DNA from 4 places in the Pseudoalteromonas sp. SANK 73390 genome. Region 4 is predicted to be linked to each of the others. Evidence: predicted binding sites of a transcription regulator. Region 4 holds the regulator's gene; each other region holds the start of a gene.
What was found. The regulator sigma-54, encoded in region 4, starts transcription at its own class of promoters, with help from an activator protein. The targets are predictions, from matches to a motif close to GTTGGCACGNNNNTNGNNT.
Positions count from the first base shown of each region.

Region 1 (5,435 bases), on a different contig from region 4:
TGAGAACATGAGTTTCAATATAGCACTAACCGGTTTAGCAGCGGCCCAAAAAGATTTGGATACGACTGCAAATAACATCGCTAATGTAAATACCACAGGCTTTAAAGAGTCTAGGGCTGAGTTTTCTGACGTATATGCAGCATCTGTATTCAGTGCGGGTGCCACTAAAAATGGTGATGGTGCACAAACAACGATGGTTGCGCAACAATTTCACCAAGGGTCTTTAAAGTTTACACAAAACTCTTTAGATTTGGCCATTACGGGTGAAGGATATTTTGCCACCAGTGAAGATTTAAGCTCGCAAGATTATGCTTACACGCGAGCAGGGGCTTTCAAGTTAAATAAAGATAACTTTATTGTTGACTCCAAAGGTAATTTTTTACAAGGTTTTCCAGTTGATGCAAGTACTGGTGATACTACATCAGTGAGCTTAAGTACCTCAACGGCGTTGCAAATTCCTGATGCATCAGGGTCACCGCGTGCCACTAATAATGTCTATACATCATTTAATCTAGACTCACGGGCCTCGGTTCCTACGCTGGCTTTTGACCCAAATCAGTCAGCGTCGTATAATTCATCAACCTCTACTACATTATACGACTCACTAGGTGAGCCGCATGTTATGCAGCTATTTTTTAGAAAAACAGCCGACAATGACTGGAGTGTTTATGCCACCATGGATGGTAAACAGTTTAACCATCGAGGTGATGAAGTTGAAGCTGTAACGCCTGTGGCTAGTACACCTATTTCTATGTTTCGTTTTGACTCAAGCGGTTTACCTAGCGCAACAGTCGCTGACCCGCTTGCAGCACCACCCCTTTATAATGCAGTGGCACCGGGCACGACTTTTAATGCATTGACAATACCAGGCTTGGTGGCTGGCGGTAATCCAGGGTTGTCTGAACTACTAGGCAATGGCGCGACTTTTCCTAACGATGTAATTGTCAATTGGCGTGATGAGGCTAACACCACGAATAAGCTGCCAACGCAATACGCAAGTCGTTTTGAAGTAAAAGCATTGGAACAAGATGGCGCAACGGTTGGCAGATTAGCAGGCATTGATATTGGCGCTGATGGTAAAATTGTGGCGTCATACAGTAATGGCGATTCTACTTTCTTGGGTCAAGTTGCTATGGTTCGTTTTTCCAATTCTCAAGGCCTACAGCAAGTAGGAAATACGTCTTGGAAAAAGAGTCTAACCTCTGGTGAGCCAATTGCAGGAGAGCCAGCTTCTGGAACTTTAGGTACAATTAACTCATCTGCATTAGAGCAGTCAAATGTTAATTTAACCAATGAGTTGGTTGACTTGATCAGTGCACAACGTAACTTTCAGGCTAACTCTCGAGCACTTGAAGTTAACTCAACCATTCAACAAAACATCTTACAGATCCGATAGGTTCAGTTTGATAAAAAAGCCGCAATTTTTTGCGGCTTTTTTGTGGTCATATCTTTTCTATATTTCCGTCATATCTTTGGCAGTTCTTATTATATTGGCTGTGTTTTTCTGGCACTAAAATTGCTTTATTCATTATATGAAAAATTATTTAGGCCAGAACGATGGATAAAATGCTATATGTGGCGATGTCCGGTGCTAAGCAGAATTTGCGAGGTGTGGCGATAAAAGCCAATAATCTTGCCAATGCCAATACGACTGGTTTCAAAGCCGACTTTGCGCAAGCGCGTTCTATGCAAGCTTTCGGTGAAGGTTTACCAACACGTGTTTTTGCGATGCAAGAACGCCCTGGTACTAATATGACAGCAGGCCCTGTTGTAGAAACTGGTAGAGATTTAGATATATCCGTTGCACAAAAAACGTGGATCAGCGTAATGGATGAAAGTGGAAATGAAGCATACACCAAAGTAGGTAATTTTAATATTCGTGCAGATGGGGCATTGATCACCAGTCATGGACGTCAAGTTGTTGGCGAAGGTGGGCCAATTATCTTGCCAGTACCTGTTGATAAAGTGATATTTAGTGATGATGGCTCAATTCAAATTCGTCCTCAAGGCGCACCCGCTAATTTTATGGAAGTGGTAGATCGCTTAAAAATTATTGAAGCAGACAATAGCCAATTAGAAAAAGGCAATGACGGTTTGTTCAGGCCAAAAGAAGAAACACTGGTGAATGGTTTGTGTGGGTTTTGCGATATTTCGCCAACTGCACGAGTCATGAGCGGCACGTTAGAGCGTTCTAACGTAAATCCCGTGCATGAGATGGTTGATTTAATCAATCATCAACGCCAGTTTGAAATGCAAATGAAACTAATGAAAACAGCGGAAGAGATAGACGAGCGTCACGTGTCTCTACTGCGTATCGTCTAACCAAGTGAGGTAGATATTATGAACCCAGCATTGTGGATCAGTAAAACAGGCTTAGACGCCCAGCAAACTGACATAGCCGTTATTTCCAACAATTTAGCGAATGCGAGCACAGTTGGATACAAAAAAAGCCGTGCTATATTTGAAGATTTACTTTATCAAAATATTAATCAACCTGGCGGCCGATCCTCTCAAGATACCGAGCTGCCCTCTGGTTTGATGCTAGGTGCGGGCTCTAAAGTGGTAGCAAACCAAAAGAACTTCTCACAAGGTAATATGCTTAGTACTGAGAACTCGTTAGATTGGATGATACAAGGGCCTGGTTTTTTTGAAATTCAAATGCCAGATGGCACAACCGCTTATTCGCGTAATGGTCAGTTTACCACAGACGAAGAAGGGCGAGTTGTTACTCCTGGTGCTGGCTTTCCTATTCAGCCACAAATGAATATCCCTGATGATGCACAATCAGTGACGGTGTCACAAGATGGTGAAGTGTCTGTGGCAATCGCGGGTCAGGCAGAGAATGTGGTTATAGGGCAGTTGGTCATTAGCGACTTTATTAACCCATCAGGTTTAGAACCAATCGGGCAAAACTTGTATACCGAAACTGCTGTAAGTGGTGCACCGGTACAAGGTAATCCGAGTGTTGACGGTTTAGGCTCAATCGTGCAAGGCGCATTAGAGACATCTAATGTAAATGTAACGGAAGAGTTAGTTAATTTGATTGAAACTCAGCGAGTTTATGAAATGAACTCAAAGGTTATTTCAGCAGTAGATGAAATGCTAAGTTACATCAATCAACAGTTATAATTTTTAGGGGGCAGTATGCGTGATTTTAGCTTAGCAATTTTGGTAACCGTTTTACTTTCAGGATGCGTGTCAACACAAAACGCTGATGTGCAAAGAGATGACCCATACTATGCGCCAATGTATCCAGAACAACAAGCCGATCCTATTGTGGCAACAGGTTCGCTATTCAGTCAGCACCTTTCTAATGATTTATACTCTGATAAGAAGGCACTGCGTACAGGCGATATTATTACTGTCGTACTGAGAGAGTCTACACAGGCATCAAAGGCTGCTAATAATCAAACAGACAAAGAAACCGATGCTTCTCTTAACCCTGTGACTGGATTGGGTGGTTCTGCTATTAATATAGGTAAAGAGAGCCTTCAGTTTGGTTTGGAATCAGAGTCTTCATTTAAAGGAGATAGTCAAGCAAATCAGTCAAATAGCCTAGTTGGTAACATTTCAGTCAATGTGATGAGAGTTTTACCTAATGGTAACTTAGTGATTAGAGGCGAAAAGTGGTTAACGCTTAATACGGGTGAAGAGTTTATTAGGCTAGAAGGTTTGGTTAGGGCTGCGGATGTAAATGCTGACAATACAGTGCAGTCGAACAGAATTGCTAACGCGAGAATCCAATATTCGGGCAAAGGCCAGCATCAAGAAACACAAAGCGCTGGGTGGTTGGCTCGTTTCTTTATGAGTACATTACTGCCATTTTAAAAGGTAAAGACGATGAAAATGTTTCTTATAGTATGTGTTGTACTAGGTAGTTTGTTCTCACAGTGTGTACGTGCCGAACGAGTAAAAGACGTTAGTATGGTTGAAGGTGTGCGTTCAAATCAGTTAGTGGGTTACGGTTTAGTAGTTGGTCTGCCAGGTACGGGTGAGCAAAGTCGATTCACTGAGCAAAGTTTTAAAGCAATGCTAAGTAGTTTTGGTATCACCATGCCATCGAGTCTAAAACCAAAGATAAAGAATGTGGCTGCTGTTGCTGTGCATGCAGACTTACCGCCATTTGTAAAACCAGGTCAAAAAATTGATGTAACGGTTTCTTCTATCGGTAGTGCAGGGAGTTTGCGCGGTGGAACATTATTACAGACCTTTATGAAAGGTGTGGATGGCAATGTGTATGCGATTGCTCAGGGCAGCCTAATTGTGGGTGGTTTAGGTGCCGAAGGGTTAGATGGAAGTCGTGTGGTCATTAATACGCCTACAGTGGGGCGTGTGCCAAATGGAGCAATGGTTGAGCGTGCTGTCAAAAGCCCATTTACGCAAGGTGATCATATTACCTTTAATTTAAATAGCCCTGATTTTACAACGGCAAAGCGTTTAGCAGATACAATTAACGCTTTAGTGGGCCCTAATAGTGCTAAGCCTTTAGATGCAGCCTCAGTTAGGGTTATTGCGCCAAGAGATCCATCCCAGCGTGTGGCCTACTTATCAACACTTGAAAACTTAGAGTTTAAACCCGCGGATACGAATGCCAAAATTATTGTTAATTCACGCACTGGCACAATTGTTATTGGCAAAAATGTGAAGCTGCAGCCTGCAGCAATCACCCATGGTGGTTTAACTGTAACGATTGCAGAGCAGCAAAACGTTGCTCAGCCGCAGGCATTAGCACAAGGTGAAACGGTGGTAACACAACAAAGTATTATTGATGTTGATACCGATGATTCACGGGCATTTGTGTTTGACCCAGGTGTAAGCTTAGACGATCTTGTTCGTGCTATTAACCAAGTTGGCGCAGCACCTGGTGATTTAATGGCTATTCTTGAAGCGCTTAAAGAAGCTGGCGCTATCAATGGTCAATTAGTCGTCATCTAAAGTTTTATTTTTAATCATTCAGTTAGCCCCGAAATATCGGGGCTTTTTTTGGCTTACTTCTTGCATTTATTTACACATGATTTTCAACATGTGTCGTTAGCAGATGAATACTAATCCGTTAGACAAACAGAATTTTTTTGATTTAGGTGATCTTAATACCCTACGTCAAGATGCCTTAAAAAGCGGCACTGACCCTCAAGCATCTAATGAAGCACTTAAAAAAGCGGCGCAGCAATTTGAGTCGATTTTTACGCAAATGCTTTTAAAGAGTATGCGCAAAGCGAATGAGGCGATGGAAGATAAAGAAAGTCCATTTAATTCAAGTAGCGTCAAGTTCTTTGAAGAAATGCACGATCAGCAGTTATCTGTTGAGCTTGCAGGAAAAGGGAGTTTAGGCCTTGCAGAACTAATTGTTCAACAACTAGCTCCCAATGGTGAGGGCTATACGCCAGCTTCTGTTTTACGTACTAATGCAAACTTACAAAGCGATAAAATCGCCA
Region 1 covers NZ_ARPN01000114.1:42,992-48,426, forward strand. Annotated here, with positions in the region: gene flgE (flagellar hook protein FlgE) at 8-1,396, shown strand; gene SANK73390_RS16050 (flagellar basal body rod protein FlgF) at 1,558-2,322, shown strand; gene flgG (flagellar basal-body rod protein FlgG) at 2,341-3,129, shown strand; gene flgH (flagellar basal body L-ring protein FlgH) at 3,145-3,828, shown strand; gene SANK73390_RS16065 (flagellar basal body P-ring protein FlgI) at 3,841-4,935, shown strand; gene flgJ (flagellar assembly peptidoglycan hydrolase FlgJ) at 5,039-5,435, shown strand, end outside.
Region 1: SANK73390_RS16050 (flagellar basal body rod protein FlgF) is a predicted target of sigma-54. The motif match lies at 1,504-1,522, and genes of this name have one in related genera.

Region 2 (5,435 bases), on a different contig from region 4:
CTTGTTTATTATTAACTTGATATTCAAAAGCTAAAAAAACACTACCGTGTTGTGTAAATTTAATGGCATTGCCCAACACATTAATTAACACTTGCCGCAAGCGGGTAGAATCACTTACCAGCATAGACGGTACGTTAGCAGCAACGCTCATTTGCAAATCAAGGTGTTTTTCATCAGCCAGTGGAGTGAGCATATTTTTAATATCGTTAACCAATTCAATAAATGAAAAGTCGCTGTATTGTGCGCAAGCTTGACCTTCTTCTAGTTTAGATAAATCCAAAATACTATTAATAACGCCCAACAAATGATGACCTGACTGAGTGCATACTCTTAACAAATGAGTTTGCTCCTTATTTAACTCATCACTGTCTTTTAATAGTTCTAAAGTGCCTAGAATGCCATTCATAGGAGTGCGAATTTCATGACTCATATTAGCCAAAAATTGGCTTTTAACACGTAGTGCTTGCTGTGCTAATTCCTGCGCGCTTTTTAGTTTTTGGGTACGAGCAAGCACTCGCTTCTCTAACGTGTGCTCTCGCTGTTGCAGCTCTTTGCGCATATGATTAAATGCCCGAGTTAAGTCTCCTATTTCATCATTATTATAAAAGCCTAGTGGGTAATCATATTGACCAGATGATAGCTGTTGCGCCGCACGAGTCAGTTCTTTAATAGGCGTATAGAGCTTTGTTGATAACCACAGCGCAATTAAAAGTACCACCAACAAAACAACTACAAATATTAGCCAAAGCTGCCCATATAAAGCCTGAACTTGTGCAAACATCACATCATCTGGCAGCACCATCGCAATGCTATAGCCTGCGGCATTTATTGGTGCAAAAAACACATGCTCCATTTGACCCTCAGCCCCCTTTGGTAGTATTTCATACCCGTTGTGGCCTGCGAGCATCCTAATACCTATCGCTTTTAATGCCGGGTTCTCATGTTGAGAAATATACTGTTTTTTTGCTTCTCGCTCACCCAAGTCATTGATCACAAATTCTCCATTTTTAGATTCTAAATGAATAACTTTGCTCTTATCCCAGTGATAAATATAAGCCCCACTTGCAGAAATAATCATCACACGCGCTTGGTCAGTAAAAGAATCTTCTAGTTGCTGCTTAACAACATGGCTAAGCCGGTCAATCTCTCGCCATGGGATACTACCTGCAAGTAACCCCACCAACTTATTTTGTTGATTAATAATACTGCTGCTGATCACCATTTGTTTTACACCCGTGGTATAGGAGATCATTGGTTCAGAAACATAGATCAGCGGCTTTTGTTCAGTATTGTTGGCTACTGTAGTTTGCCAGTAGTCACGCTGCATTATGTTTTTTCTAGGTGAATTTGGGTCATTATCATCAAATGTGCGGCGTAGTTCCTGTGCTGGATTGCCGCCTTCAGTATTATAAAAGCTGCCATCTAACTCACCAATAATGAACTTTTCATATACACCATTACTGCGCGCTTTATGGGCTGCTAAATAGTCCTGCATTTGGCTAAATTGCATACTTTGTACGCGCAAATCACTAGCCATTACAGCCAGCTCTGCTTTTCGCTGGCTGAAATAACGGTCAAAAACCATTGCGCCATTTTGTACCTGCGCTTGTATTGCTTTAACGCTAAGTTGCTTAGCTTGACTGCTGGTATGATTGATTGTTAAAGCAAAGACAAATAATAGTGGCAGTAATGAGCAAAATAAAAATACACTGATCAAACGGCTTTTTAAACGCATATTGGCTTTTATAATAGTGTCGGTGCATTGAGTTTAGTCGAAGACTAATAGAAGCACTAGATGCAAACTATGCCCTTACTTTATTTTATTAATTAACTTGGGCTTAGGTGCAGGCTTTGAAATAGTAATACTTTGTTAACTGGCACGGCTTACAATCCAATGATGATTTTGTGTTCAATATCAAAACAATTACTGCAGTCACTGCCTACTATTCCAAGTAAAATCAACATCTAGAATAAAAAATAACATTACTGGATAAACTCTCTTATCCACAACTGATGTTAGTAAACGAAGTTACAAACCTCAAATCGCGATTACATCACTCTAGATTAAGCAAGTTTTAGTTCCCGAAGGAAACAAAAATTAGCACTTTTTAATTAGATTAAAAAACACAACAGAGTGCGCAAAAATAATACAACAAAACAAAAATAAACAAATAAAAAAACCTAATACAGTAGTATCAAATTATAATAAATTCCACCGAAAAAACTAATATACTCCTTCCTTTAAAACCCTCATAAACTTTACAGTCGGAACCTAATGTTGACAGTATAAAAATCTATTTAATCATTGATTTAAATCAATTTTAAAAAATAAAACCGTCGTTAAACTGTCATCGAAATTTAACGTGCAAAGTTAAGTTTTAGCGTTAGGATACACCCGCCATTTGGGCATTTATTACTTTTAAACTAGAAGGATTTCTTTGTGAAAAAATTACTGTTAACCGCGATTGCAGGTCTAATTTCATCTGCTAGCTTCGTATCTTTAGCTGCACCTGATCTTTCATCAGGCTATTTTTCTACGCAAGAAGTATTAGAATATGGTCGCACATACCAAGTGGTTAAAGCACAACTAAGTAATACAGGATATGAGCTGCAAGGTTGTGAGCAGAACCCAGTTTATTATTTTGCACAGCCCAGTGAACAGGTGTATTTGTTTGCTCAAGCACAGTGTTATTACTCAATACCTACCGACCCTAACAATATGTCGCTGCGTACAGACTATGCCAGTGTAGTCATCGATATTCATTATCATCAAACCAATTACCTTTACCATGAAGGTGATGTAAATGTAAGCTACTTCACGGTTTACTAAATTTTAAAGTGAAAATATGAGGTGGAAATACCGCCTCATATACCCATCTGATTTATTGCAACTAAAATTACTTCCTCAGTTCCAACCTTTTTGTTAGCGCATACGTCCAATTAATGGTTAAGTTAACTAATAAATTACGATTTTGATTAAAGTCGCAAAACACTTAGCATTAAAAAAGAAAAAATTTAAATAAAACAATAGGTAACAAACTGGCACTCTGTTTGCTATTCTCGAGCAACTCTATAACAATAAATTGGGATATCTCATGTTAAAACTCATTACTCCTATCGTATCCGCCATTATTTTAAGCGGTTGCGTTGTGCACATAAATACGGCTTCAGCCGATGCAAAAGAACATGTACAGCGCCAATTACAGCTATCTGCACACAATTTAAAAACCTTATCTGCTCGCACAAATGCAGGCGATTTAAAAATTATTGGCAGCGCAACAGCGACCGAAATTACAGCCAATGCTGATATTTACACCATAAAGCCAAATGAATTTACTTTTACCCTTGAGCAACAAGGCAACGAAGCCATATTGGTTGCGGAAATAGACTCAAAAGTGATGGTAGGCTTTGTTAACTCAAGCCCTCGTATTGATATGACAATCACACTGCCAGAAACTCTTGCTTTAAAGTTAGACGACTCCTCTGGCAGCATAAGTATTAATGGTTTAAAAGAAGATATTCAAATTGACGATGGCTCAGGTGATATCAATATTAATGGCGGTAAAAACATCTCCATCGACGATAGTTCGGGCATTATTTCGCTCACAAATGCGACCGGTATGCTAATGATTGAAGATGGCTCTGGTGATATTAACATTACTGGTGGCAAACAGCTTACCCTAACTGATGACGCAGGTGACATTAACCTCTCTGGCATTGAAAAAAACATAAACATTGAAGATGACTCTGGTGATATTAATATTACTGGTGGCCAAATGCTCAATATTCGTGACGACGCTGGAGATATTACCTTAGCCAAAATACTTGGTGATATTACGATAGAGGATGAGTCTGGAAACATATTAGTAGATGGGGGTAACAACATTACAATTAAAGATGATGCCGGCTACTTGAAAATTAATAATAGCAAAGGCGACGTTAGCATAAATGATGGCAGTGGCAACTTGTCGGTTAATAACGTAACTGGCAGTGTAACTATCAACGACGAAGCAGGTGATATTGATGTTAATGGTGCGCTTAACCTTATTATTGAAAGCGACAGCTCAGGTAACTTACGCGTTGATAACATTAAAAACGGCGTAAAAATTGACTAAGTATTAAGCTTAATAATACCAAAGCAGATAGAGGTAAATAGTGGTATTGTTTACCTCTTTATTTTTTGTTACAACACACTACACTGATCACCCTCATTATTATTGGAGTAAACGCCATCATGAACAACTAATGCCTGTTATCCATTTATCATTTTTTTTGGACTACAGGGTTAGTGAGCGTGGCTTTGCGTTTATACCTCTTTATATTATTTTTGTTTGCTTTTTAGCTGACTAACCACTCAGCCCGCTTGCCGCCCCCTGTTTATTAGGAGGCATAATGCACATTTTGCACGCCCATAATTTAAGTTATCAATTTTGTAACGGCAACACAGTATTTAACAACCTAAACTGTACCATTTCGCACCAACGTACAGGCATTGTTGGCAAAAATGGGGTTGGTAAGTCCATATTAGCCCAACTGCTTGCCAAACAATTGCAACCTAGCCAAGGCTCTGTGGAGCTTATGGCTCAGGCTGACATGTTTAGCCAAGAGCCTGTGCATTTTATTAATAGTGATATCACTGTAGCGCAATTTTTAGGATACGAAAAAACCCTACAAGCTCTAGATTTGATTGCACAAGGCCAATGCGAGCAACACTTATTTGATTTAGTCGCTGAACGATGGCAATTGCCTGAACAATTATCAACGCAACTAAACACTCTTGGTTTACCCAATAACCCGCATTTACCTTGTAACACGCTAAGTGGCGGGCAATTGGCAAGGTTGCGGTTATGGCAGTTGTTTAATAGTCAAGCGCAGTTGCTTATTTTAGATGAACCTTCAAACCATTTAGATGCAAAAGGACAAGCATGGCTAATTGAACAACTTAACACATTTACAGGCTATGCTTTGATCATTAGTCACAACCATGAGTTATTACGCCACGTTACACAAACATGGGAACTCAGCGAAATTGGGCTAAGAAAATATGGTGGCAATATTGAACACTATTTGGCTCAAAAACACAGTGAACAACGTGCTGTAACTCAACAGCTACACGAAGTAAAACGCCAGCAGGCACAACTAAAATTACAAACACAAACAAATAAAGAAAAGGCACAACAAAGAGCAGCTCAAGGTAAAAAACTGCGCAATCAAGGCAGCCAACCCAAAATGTTACTTAACAGCCAAAAAAACCGCGCAGGCAGCAACTTAGCGAGTAAGCAAAAAAACCAGCAACAACGCCAACATAAACTACAAAGTAAGACCCAGCTACTACTACAAAAACATCAAAAAAACACCATTGTAAACTTTTACCTGAGTGACCCAACCCAAAGTGCATTAAACAAAAAAACCTTAGTCACTTTATTAAACGTACA
Region 2 covers NZ_ARPN01000010.1:2,421-7,855, forward strand. Annotated here, with positions in the region: gene SANK73390_RS01060 (ATP-binding protein) at 1-1,735, opposite strand, end outside; gene SANK73390_RS01065 (hypothetical protein) at 2,441-2,830, shown strand; gene SANK73390_RS01070 (DUF4097 family beta strand repeat-containing protein) at 3,096-4,115, shown strand; gene SANK73390_RS01075 (ATP-binding cassette domain-containing protein) at 4,393-5,435, shown strand, end outside.
Region 2: SANK73390_RS01070 (DUF4097 family beta strand repeat-containing protein) is a predicted target of sigma-54. The motif match lies at 3,039-3,057, and genes of this name have one in related genera.

Region 3 (3,508 bases), on a different contig from region 4:
CAGGGGAGAAGTTGCGTTGTTAAAATATCATTCTAAAGGCTTAGAAAACGTATTCAACAGAGACGGATGCCACATCCATATTGGGGTCTATACGGTCATCAAGCTCATAACGTTCATATTCAAGACGCATATTAACGTTCTGCGTTACGCCAAAGGCAATCCCCGCACCGTAGAACCAGTCGCCGCCGTCCAGCTCGCGGCCAATACGCCCTACATCAGGAATAGTGGCATAAATATCTGCATTCCACTCTAACCAACCGCCTTTTGCATATAATGAAAAACGCTCGTTAAGAGGCGCTGAAAAACGGGCAGCCAATGACACACCGTCAAGTTCGGCGTTGCTGTCTATATCACTGGCTTCATCAAAATTTTGATAGGCTAATTCAACACTAAAGTATTCATTTAGCGCCGTACCTACATAGGCTTTAAGCATAGATGCATCATCATCAAAGCTGGTGTCGTTCTCTTTGTCATCCCATTGAAATGAATATTGGCCATAACCAATACCCGTATACACTTTTGGCTCGCCGTTAAAGTCAAAGTAGTTACTGTCAGCGGCCAATGCTGAGGCACTTGATGCACCCAAAATCAGCGCTAAAGAAATAGATGACACAGAAAAGCGATTAAACATAATGGCTCCTTTTAATTTTTTGCAGAGAATATTTATTTTAAAAATAGATAGAAAAGGTGAGCGCGGTTAATCGCGCTCAATACTGTTTAGTTAAATTGATAGCGCCGTATTACTTACGACTCTTTATCAATGCGTAGGTTGTCATCAACATGCTTTACATCATCAGCGTTTTTCGCAATCGCGATAGCAAGTTGTTTTTCAGAATCTGAGTCTACATCACCCGTTAGGGTTACTTTGCCGTTTTCAACGTCTACATCAATATCTGTACCGCTAATGTCAGTATCAAATAACAGACGTGTTTTAATAACCGTGGCAATCTTAGCGTCAGTAAAGCTTGATTCATCCATACCACGCTCTTTTTCGAGTGTCTTGTGGTCCACATCTTTCACTAGGCTAATGCGGTTATCGACGTCTTTCACACCATCAATGCCAGTGATTAGCTCTTCTGCTAGTTTTTTATCAACGTTATGTTCAACCTTACCAGTAAGTACCACCACGCCATTGTGTACGTCGGTATTAATATCAAATGAATCTAGGTTGGTATTGAAAAGCAATGTTGCTTCTGCTTTACCATCAATCCACGCATCACTTGCTTCTTTTTCCCAAGCGTTATCTTTTGCGTTTACTGACGTTACAGTTACTGCTGATGCTAATGCCATTGTAAGTAGAGTGCGTTTCATAATCATTTTCCTTTAAGTTGTTTTGACGAATTAGTTAATGCACGGCGTGTGCCATATTTAAAATAACTAAAATTCAATGACTTATAATTAACCACCCCAATCGCCACGCTCCCCCTATGTGTAGTTTTCTCATAACACGGTAGTTTTTACAGGCAAAAATTACAGACCCAACCCGTCATGACTCATCCAGACGCGATAAAGCAGTGGATCTAAGCGGCTGGCATAAATAATGCCTCACCACCTCATTATTAATTAAATAGCGAGCGCACAATGAATAACCTCTCATTAGAAAAATTTTGGCAACTCATCTATGAAAAGATGGACAGCTGGGCCGAGCTGAGTATTAAAAACCTCCCTAACTTGGTAGTGGCCATTGTTATCTTCGTGGTGTTTTTGTTTCTCTCCAGCATTATTGCTAAATGGGCACTCAAGCTTATCAGAAAAGCCTCTCACTCCACTCAAGTCGCTGGACTGTTAGCTGCTATTATTCGTTTAGTGGTCATTGCCATTGGCTTTTTCTTCGCTTTGGACATTATGGGGCTCTCTGGTGCCGTGGCATCCTTGTTGGCCGGTGCGGGTATCATTGGTCTTGCTATTGGTTTTGCGTTTCAAGATATGACTGAAAACCTCATTGCTGGTGTTGTCATGGGGGTACGCAAACCATTTAAAGTGGGTGATATCATTGAAGCTGATGACACCTTGGGCACAGTCAAGCAAATAAATCTACGCAACACCTTAATTGAAACCTTTTATGGTCAACTTTGTGTTACCCCGAATAAAATACTATTTAGAAACAAGCTGCTCAATTACTCCACCCTCAAAAAGCGTCGTATAGAAATTCCCGTTGGGATTTCTTATGCCGATGACATTAATCAAGCACGCGAGGTGATTGAGCAAGCCATTAATAACCTCGACTTTGTTAAACACAAAGAAGAAACCGCCGTGTATGCCAGTGGTTTTGGTGACAGCGCCATCGACCTACTTGTTTGGTTTTGGATTGACTACCCAGGAGATGGCAACTTTATGGATATTCGCCACCAAGCGATTGTTACAATCAATCAAACCCTCAATGATAACGACATTTTAATTCCGTTTCCTATTCGCACATTGGACTTTAATGCAAAAGGAGGCACCACCTTGCAAGATGTACAAAGTACAAGTGAGCAGTAATTACATACACTCGGTAAGACTTACAAGGCCAGTACGCACCAAAAACATAACAAACTGATTTTAAACAAAAATAAAACTGGCACGGACGCTGCAACACCCTCTGTGTATAACGATTAATTGCAAATGATGATTTATCCATTTGCCACATATTTAAAATTGAAGGAGCACATTATGTCGAACAGTGATTTTAATTTAAAACCCGTTGCAGAGCTTATTAAAGTACTTAATGGTGGCATTGAATTTTACTTAGATGCAAAAAAGAAAGTCAGCAACCTTGAACTTGAGCGCATTTTTGAAATGAATGTGCTAGAAAAAACCAAAGCCGTATCCGCATTGCAGCCATTCATTGTGGCCGACAAAGGTGACGTTGAAGACGACAATGCATTCAGTGTTGAACTGCGTGAAACTTATACCAAAGTCATCGCATTAATTAGCACAGATAAAGAGCACACGTATATTTCTCAGCTTGAAGAAGTGGAAGATAAGGTCCTTGAGAAAGTAGACGCCGCACTTGAGCAAACACTGCCACAAGACTGCCAACGCGTACTACGTGAAATACGCATGACAATGCAAGCATGTCATGACGAAATGAAAACATTGCAGGATATTACAGCCTAATTGCCAAATAGGCTTGAGGAGGCCCCATGTTACGCTGGTCAATCACATTTTTAGTACTTGCCCTTATTGCCGCAGTATTAGGGTTTGGTGGCATCGCAGGTGCAGCAGCAAGCATTGCTAAGATACTATTTTTTATTTTTGTCGCATTCTTAGTACTGTCTTTTATTTTTTCACTCGTTAAAAAGCCCAAAGCTTAGGCTTAAAGGAGCACATTATGAATATCATGAATCTAACAAAAGCCGTCGGTGTTGTTGCTTTACTTGCACTGGCAGGTTGTTCAGACGGTCCAGCGGAGGATGCTGGTGAAAAAATCGATGAAATGGTAACCGATAGCAAAAACGCCATTGAAGATGCCTGTGAGAACGTTAAAGAAGCCGCTAAAGCTGAGAATGAAAACTGCTAATCGGTT
Region 3 covers NZ_ARPN01000077.1:57-3,564, reverse strand. Annotated here, with positions in the region: gene SANK73390_RS10205 (outer membrane beta-barrel protein) at 41-631, opposite strand; gene SANK73390_RS10200 (BON domain-containing protein) at 745-1,311, opposite strand; gene SANK73390_RS10195 (mechanosensitive ion channel family protein) at 1,582-2,481, shown strand; gene SANK73390_RS10190 (PA2169 family four-helix-bundle protein) at 2,653-3,099, shown strand; gene SANK73390_RS10185 (DUF1328 domain-containing protein) at 3,126-3,296, shown strand; gene SANK73390_RS10180 (hypothetical protein) at 3,314-3,502, shown strand.
Region 3: SANK73390_RS10200 (BON domain-containing protein) is a predicted target of sigma-54. The motif match lies at 1,349-1,367, and genes of this name have one in related genera.

Region 4 (5,435 bases):
CAAAAGCAATGCGAGCACACTATTGCCATCTGCTGATTTGTCATCTTGATATAGGGTTATCTGAGCATCAAACTTTATAGCAAGTTGAGCGAGTACAGATGCGGCTCTTGCATGTAAACCACATTTATTTTGAATTAAAAAGGTGTCTTCACAACGCATAAGGTTAATTATCTTGCTCTCTGTGGCGAATTTTAATATTAGGATGAGTTCGCGCAAAGCTTTCACCAATCGTTTGTGCCAAATAAACCGAACGGTGTTGTCCACCTGTGCATCCGATCGCAATGGTTAAATAGCTGCGATTATTTCGCTCTAAGTGGGGTAACCAAGTTTGCACAAAAGTTTGAATTTGCCATGTGAATTTTTGCACGATGCTATGACTAGCCAGATAGTCTTTAACTGGTTGGTCTAAGCCTGTTAAGGGTTTTAGCTCAGGTTCCCAATGTGGGTTGGGTAAAAAGCGCGCGTCAAAGACATAATCAGCTTCTTTGGGTATGCCATGTTTAAACCCAAAAGATTGGAAAGTAACGATTAGTTGCTTATCTTTTTTTCCTAAAATACGCTCACGAATGGTTTCAGCCAACTGGTGTACGCTTAAATCAGTTGTGTCTATGAGCACATCGGCACGTGTAGTTAGCACATCTAGCAGTCGTTTTTCTTCTTGTATTGCTAAATCTAGGGGTAAGTCATTCACTGATAATGGATGCAAACGACGCGTTTCAGAAAAGCGTCGTATGAGCGTATTATCATCGCTGTCTAGATAGAACAGCATTGGGTTAGCAAAACCTGGCAAATATTCTAAAATATCATTAAAGTCTTGTTGCTCTTTTGGCAGATTTCTTACATCAATGCTTACAGCGATTTTATCGTAGTTATCAGAGACACTACGTACTAAGGACGGTAATAAATTGACTGGGATATTATCAACGCAATAATACCCTAAATCTTCTAATACACGAAGTGCAACTGACTTGCCTGAACCAGAGCGACCGCTGATGATGATTAATTCCATTATGCTTCTCTTAATAACCTAGTCTGCTGAGGCAATAATGGCATAAAGTTCCTCGTCATTGCTAGCGTTCCTTAGCTGTTTACAAAATTCTTTATTGTTTAGCTGCTGAGCTATCGATGACAAAGTTTTTAAATGTTGTTCGTTATCGCCATCAGGCACAATTAAAGCAAGAAATATATCAACAGGCCGATTATCAATGGCATCAAATTCAACCCCTTGTTGATTGACTAATAGTAAAGCTGTCACGACTTCAAGACCTATTATCCGACCATGGGGCAGGGCAATCCCTTTACCTATACCTGTACTGCCGAGTTTCTCCCGGGCCATTAATGCGCTAAGGATATCGTGCTGATTTAAATTGGGTAGCTGTTCGTGCGCTAACTCGCTAATGTATTCGAGTATACGTTTTTTGCTATTAAAAAGGACCGCAGCTTTGCTACAGTCCTTATTGATTATCGAGCTTAATTTCATAATTAATGTCGAATTAGCTTCTCTTTGTGCTTAATTACCTGACGATCTAGCTTATTAATTAGGCCGTCGATCGCAGCATACATGTCCTGATGTTCTGTCGAGGCAAAAAGCTCTCCGCCATTAACGTGCAATGTCGCCTCTGCTTTTTGTACTAGCTTTTCAACATCTAAGATCACATGTACATTGTTTATATGATCAAAATGCCTTTCTAACTTTGCAAACTTGTTGTTGACATAGTCTCTTAATGCATCGGTTATTTCTACATGACGACCAGTTAAATTTAGTTGCATAAGCATTTTCCTTCTTAGGTAATACGCCTAAATCAAGCTTTTACGCTGATTTGACGGTGGAATGGCTAACGACTCCCGATATTTTGCTATGGTGCGTCGGGCCACCTTAATTCCTTGCTCCGCTAATATATCTGCTATTTTACTGTCGCTTAATGGCTTAGCAGTATTTTCTGCAGCAATTAGCTTTTTGATTAGTGCTCTGATTGCTGTGGACGAGCACTCACCTCCATTTTCAGTACTAACATGACTTGAGAAGAAATACTTCAACTCAAAAATGCCTCTAGGTGTGTGCATATATTTTTGTGTGGTCACTCGTGAAATGGTGGACTCGTGCATTTCAACCATTTCTGCAACATCATTTAACACCATGGGTCTCATTGCCTCAGGGCCATGTTCAAAGAATGCCTGTTGTTGTTGGACAATGCAATTAGTAACTTTCATTAATGTTTCATTTCTGCTTTCTAAGCTTTTAATAAACCACTTTGCTTCTTGTAAATGAGAGCGAATGAATTGACTATCTGTGCTGGATTTCACTGAGCGAGACATTGCAGCATATTGATTGTTAACACGAATTTTAGGCATGCACTCCGGATTTAGCTCAACTACCCAGCGGCCTTTTATCTTCTTAACTGATACATCAGGAATGACATATTCAGACTCTTCACGAATAATGCTTGCCGCAGGTTTTGGGTTAAGAGTGTGAATTAATGTTACGATCTCCTTGAGCTCAGTCTCTTTGAGCTTGGTTTTTTTCATCAAGGTCCGATAGTCGCGACTTGCAAGTAGCTCAATGTGCTCATTGAGGATCATTTTAGTTTCGCTCAACCAAGGAGTTGTATGCGGGTCAAATTGATTGAGCTGAATACACAAGCACTCTTGTAGTGAGCGAGCGCCAATGCCAATAGGATCAAAAAGTTGAATTCGTTTTAATACGGCTTCTACTTCATCTAATTCAATATGTTCGCCACTGTTGCCATCATTCAAGCTCTCTAAGAGATCTTCGGTACTTAAGGTGAATGTACCGTTTTCGTCTATGGCTTCTACAATAGCGACTGCGATGCCGCGATCTGTTGGGCTAAAAGGCGTTAATTCGAGCTGCCACATTAAATATTCATGAAGCGTTTCCGTCGTCTCACCTTGATAAATAGTCTCGTCTTCAGGCATGGGTCCACTACTGGCAGCAGGAGCTGCACTCATGTACTCATCCCATGTCACATCCATAGCGAGGTCGTCGCTCACGGTCTCTTTACTTAGTGCGGCATCCGAATCTATTTCGTAGTCACTTACAGGCTCGATATCTTGACTGTCTAAATGCGTGTCCTCTTGGTTTTCATCTTTACCATTTTTATCTTGGGCACTGTTTTGCGCATCAGATTCTGGCTCTGACTCATCTACTTCAAGAAGCGGGTTGCTATCAAGAGCTTCTTGGATCTCTTGCTGTAGATCCAACGTGCTTAGTTGCAGCAAGCGAATAGCCTGCTGTAACTGTGGTGTCATGGTAAGTTGCTGCCCCATGCGCAGCTGTAACGATTGCCTCATCTACCTTTAACAATCCTTCTGGTTTTCTATTATTATTGTGACTAAACGTACATTAACTATAGCTTGAATTGTTCACCTAGGTAGACATCTCTGACAGTTTGATCTGCTAAAACATGTTCAGGAGTACCAGAGGCGATTAATTCACCATGTGAGACAATATAAGCTTTTTCACATACATCAAGAGTTTCACGAACATTGTGATCGGTGATTAACACACCAATACCTCTATTTTTTAAATGTTCGATAATTTTCTTTATATCTAACACTGAAATGGGATCAACACCAGCAAAAGGCTCATCTAAAAGGATAAATTTAGGATTTGCGGCTAAAGCGCGAGCAATTTCTACTCTTCTGCGTTCTCCGCCTGACAGTGCCATACCTAAGCTATCGCGAATGTGTTGAATGTTAAACTCATCCAGTAGTTCATTTAAAATTTGCTCACGGGCTATCTTATTCAGTGAGTTGCGAGTTTCCAAAATCGCCATTAAATTTTGATATACCGTGAGCTTTCTAAAAATTGATGACTCTTGAGGTAAATAGCCAATGCCTAAACGTGCTCGGTTATGCATTGGCAATAGTGTAATGTCATGATCGTTGATGCACACGGTGCCATTATCGCTTGGCACGAGACCTACAATCATGTAAAAGCTGGTGGTTTTTCCTGCTCCATTGGGACCAAGAAGGCCAACAATACTACCTGCTTCAACACTAAGGCTGACGTTTTTAACAACTTGTCGGTCTTTGTAACTTTTTGCCAGAGCAGTTGCTGTTAATACACTCATATTTAATTACCTTGACCCGCTTTTTTAGGTGTTTTTTCTGGTACGAGTATGGTGTGTACGCGCGCGTTATCTTGCTCACCTCTTTCGGCACTTATCAGTTGTTTATCCATATCGTAGGTAATAGACTGAGCTTGAATAATTTGCCCAGCTTGATTAATCGAGGCATCCCCTTTAATCACTAAAGTACGATTAGCAACATCATAGCGAATTTCTTGTGCGCTGGCAGTTAACTTGGTACCGTCAGCTTGTTGTTCTGAAAACTGAGCTGGAGAGCCTGTAGCAACTAACAGTTGTTTGTTGTCCCCAAGCTCTTCGCGCCGGTGAACTTCAAGTCTATCAGCATTAATTTTACGTTTGCCGTGAATGATCTCTACGTTTTTTTCAAATATACCAATATTGGTCTTGAGCTGAGCCTGTTGCTTGCCTGCTTTGATAGAAACTTCATTTGCAAAGTCGTTTTGTTTTGCGATGCTTGGTTGGCAAAATAACAATCCAACAAGCATAGCGGTAATACATAGTTTATTGGTCATAATAAATAGTTCGAGTATGGTTTATAAGTTCAATGATATCCGTGTTTAAATCAGCATAAAGCCCTTTGCCGTTAATTTTTAAACTAGGGCCTGTAATCTCTACAGGCCTTTCAGATTGCATCAGTCGTTCGTCTATTTCAACGCGTATATTGTCTGCTTTAATTAAAGTGATCATTGCGCCTGTAGTTAAGTTTTTGGCTTCAACATCACCTTCTAGCATCAATGTATTGTTTTCATATAAAGTTGCTTCTTGTGAAGAAATTAACCAATTTTGAGGGCCGTTATACAGTGTAAATACAGGCATAGTAAAATGGCTAAAGCCTAATTCTTGATAAAGCTCCATTTTATCCGCAGTAACTGTGTAGCTGCGAACACCTGTCTCATTATAAGACGTTTGTTCTAGCGCAGTTGCAATATAATCAGGTTTGGCAATAACATCACTTTGAGTGTCTGTTTTTGGTGTTGTTTGCGTCAAATAGGGGTACCACAGCCATACCATCACTGCGATAAAAACTAAAAATAGCACAACACGGTTACCACTCATCTTATATTTCTCAGTATTGAGTGAATATTATTGGCACAGTTTGTTACGTTAATAATTTTATCACTTACCAAAATAGGGGGAGTTGAATGAATTACCCATGAATGGATTTGCTGTTCATTTTTGATGTATTCCACAGCAGTCATTTACAGTACTCCGGCTCTTAATAAGTCTTGAGTATTAAGTGCACCAATAGGGTGTATATTACTATCTATGACAATTAAGCCATTGATTCGTTTCGTTTCCATAATATTTAACGCTTCGGCGGCTAAC
Region 4 covers NZ_ARPN01000055.1:70,549-75,983, forward strand. Annotated here, with positions in the region: gene SANK73390_RS07950 (HPr family phosphocarrier protein) at 1-159, opposite strand, end outside; gene rapZ (RNase adapter RapZ) at 164-1,009, opposite strand; gene ptsN (PTS IIA-like nitrogen regulatory protein PtsN) at 1,028-1,480, opposite strand; gene hpf (ribosome hibernation promoting factor) at 1,483-1,770, opposite strand; gene SANK73390_RS07970 (RNA polymerase factor sigma-54) at 1,798-3,309, opposite strand; gene lptB (LPS export ABC transporter ATP-binding protein) at 3,366-4,091, opposite strand; gene lptA (lipopolysaccharide transport periplasmic protein LptA) at 4,094-4,621, opposite strand; gene lptC (LPS export ABC transporter periplasmic protein LptC) at 4,611-5,165, opposite strand; gene SANK73390_RS07990 (KpsF/GutQ family sugar-phosphate isomerase) at 5,309-5,435, opposite strand, start outside.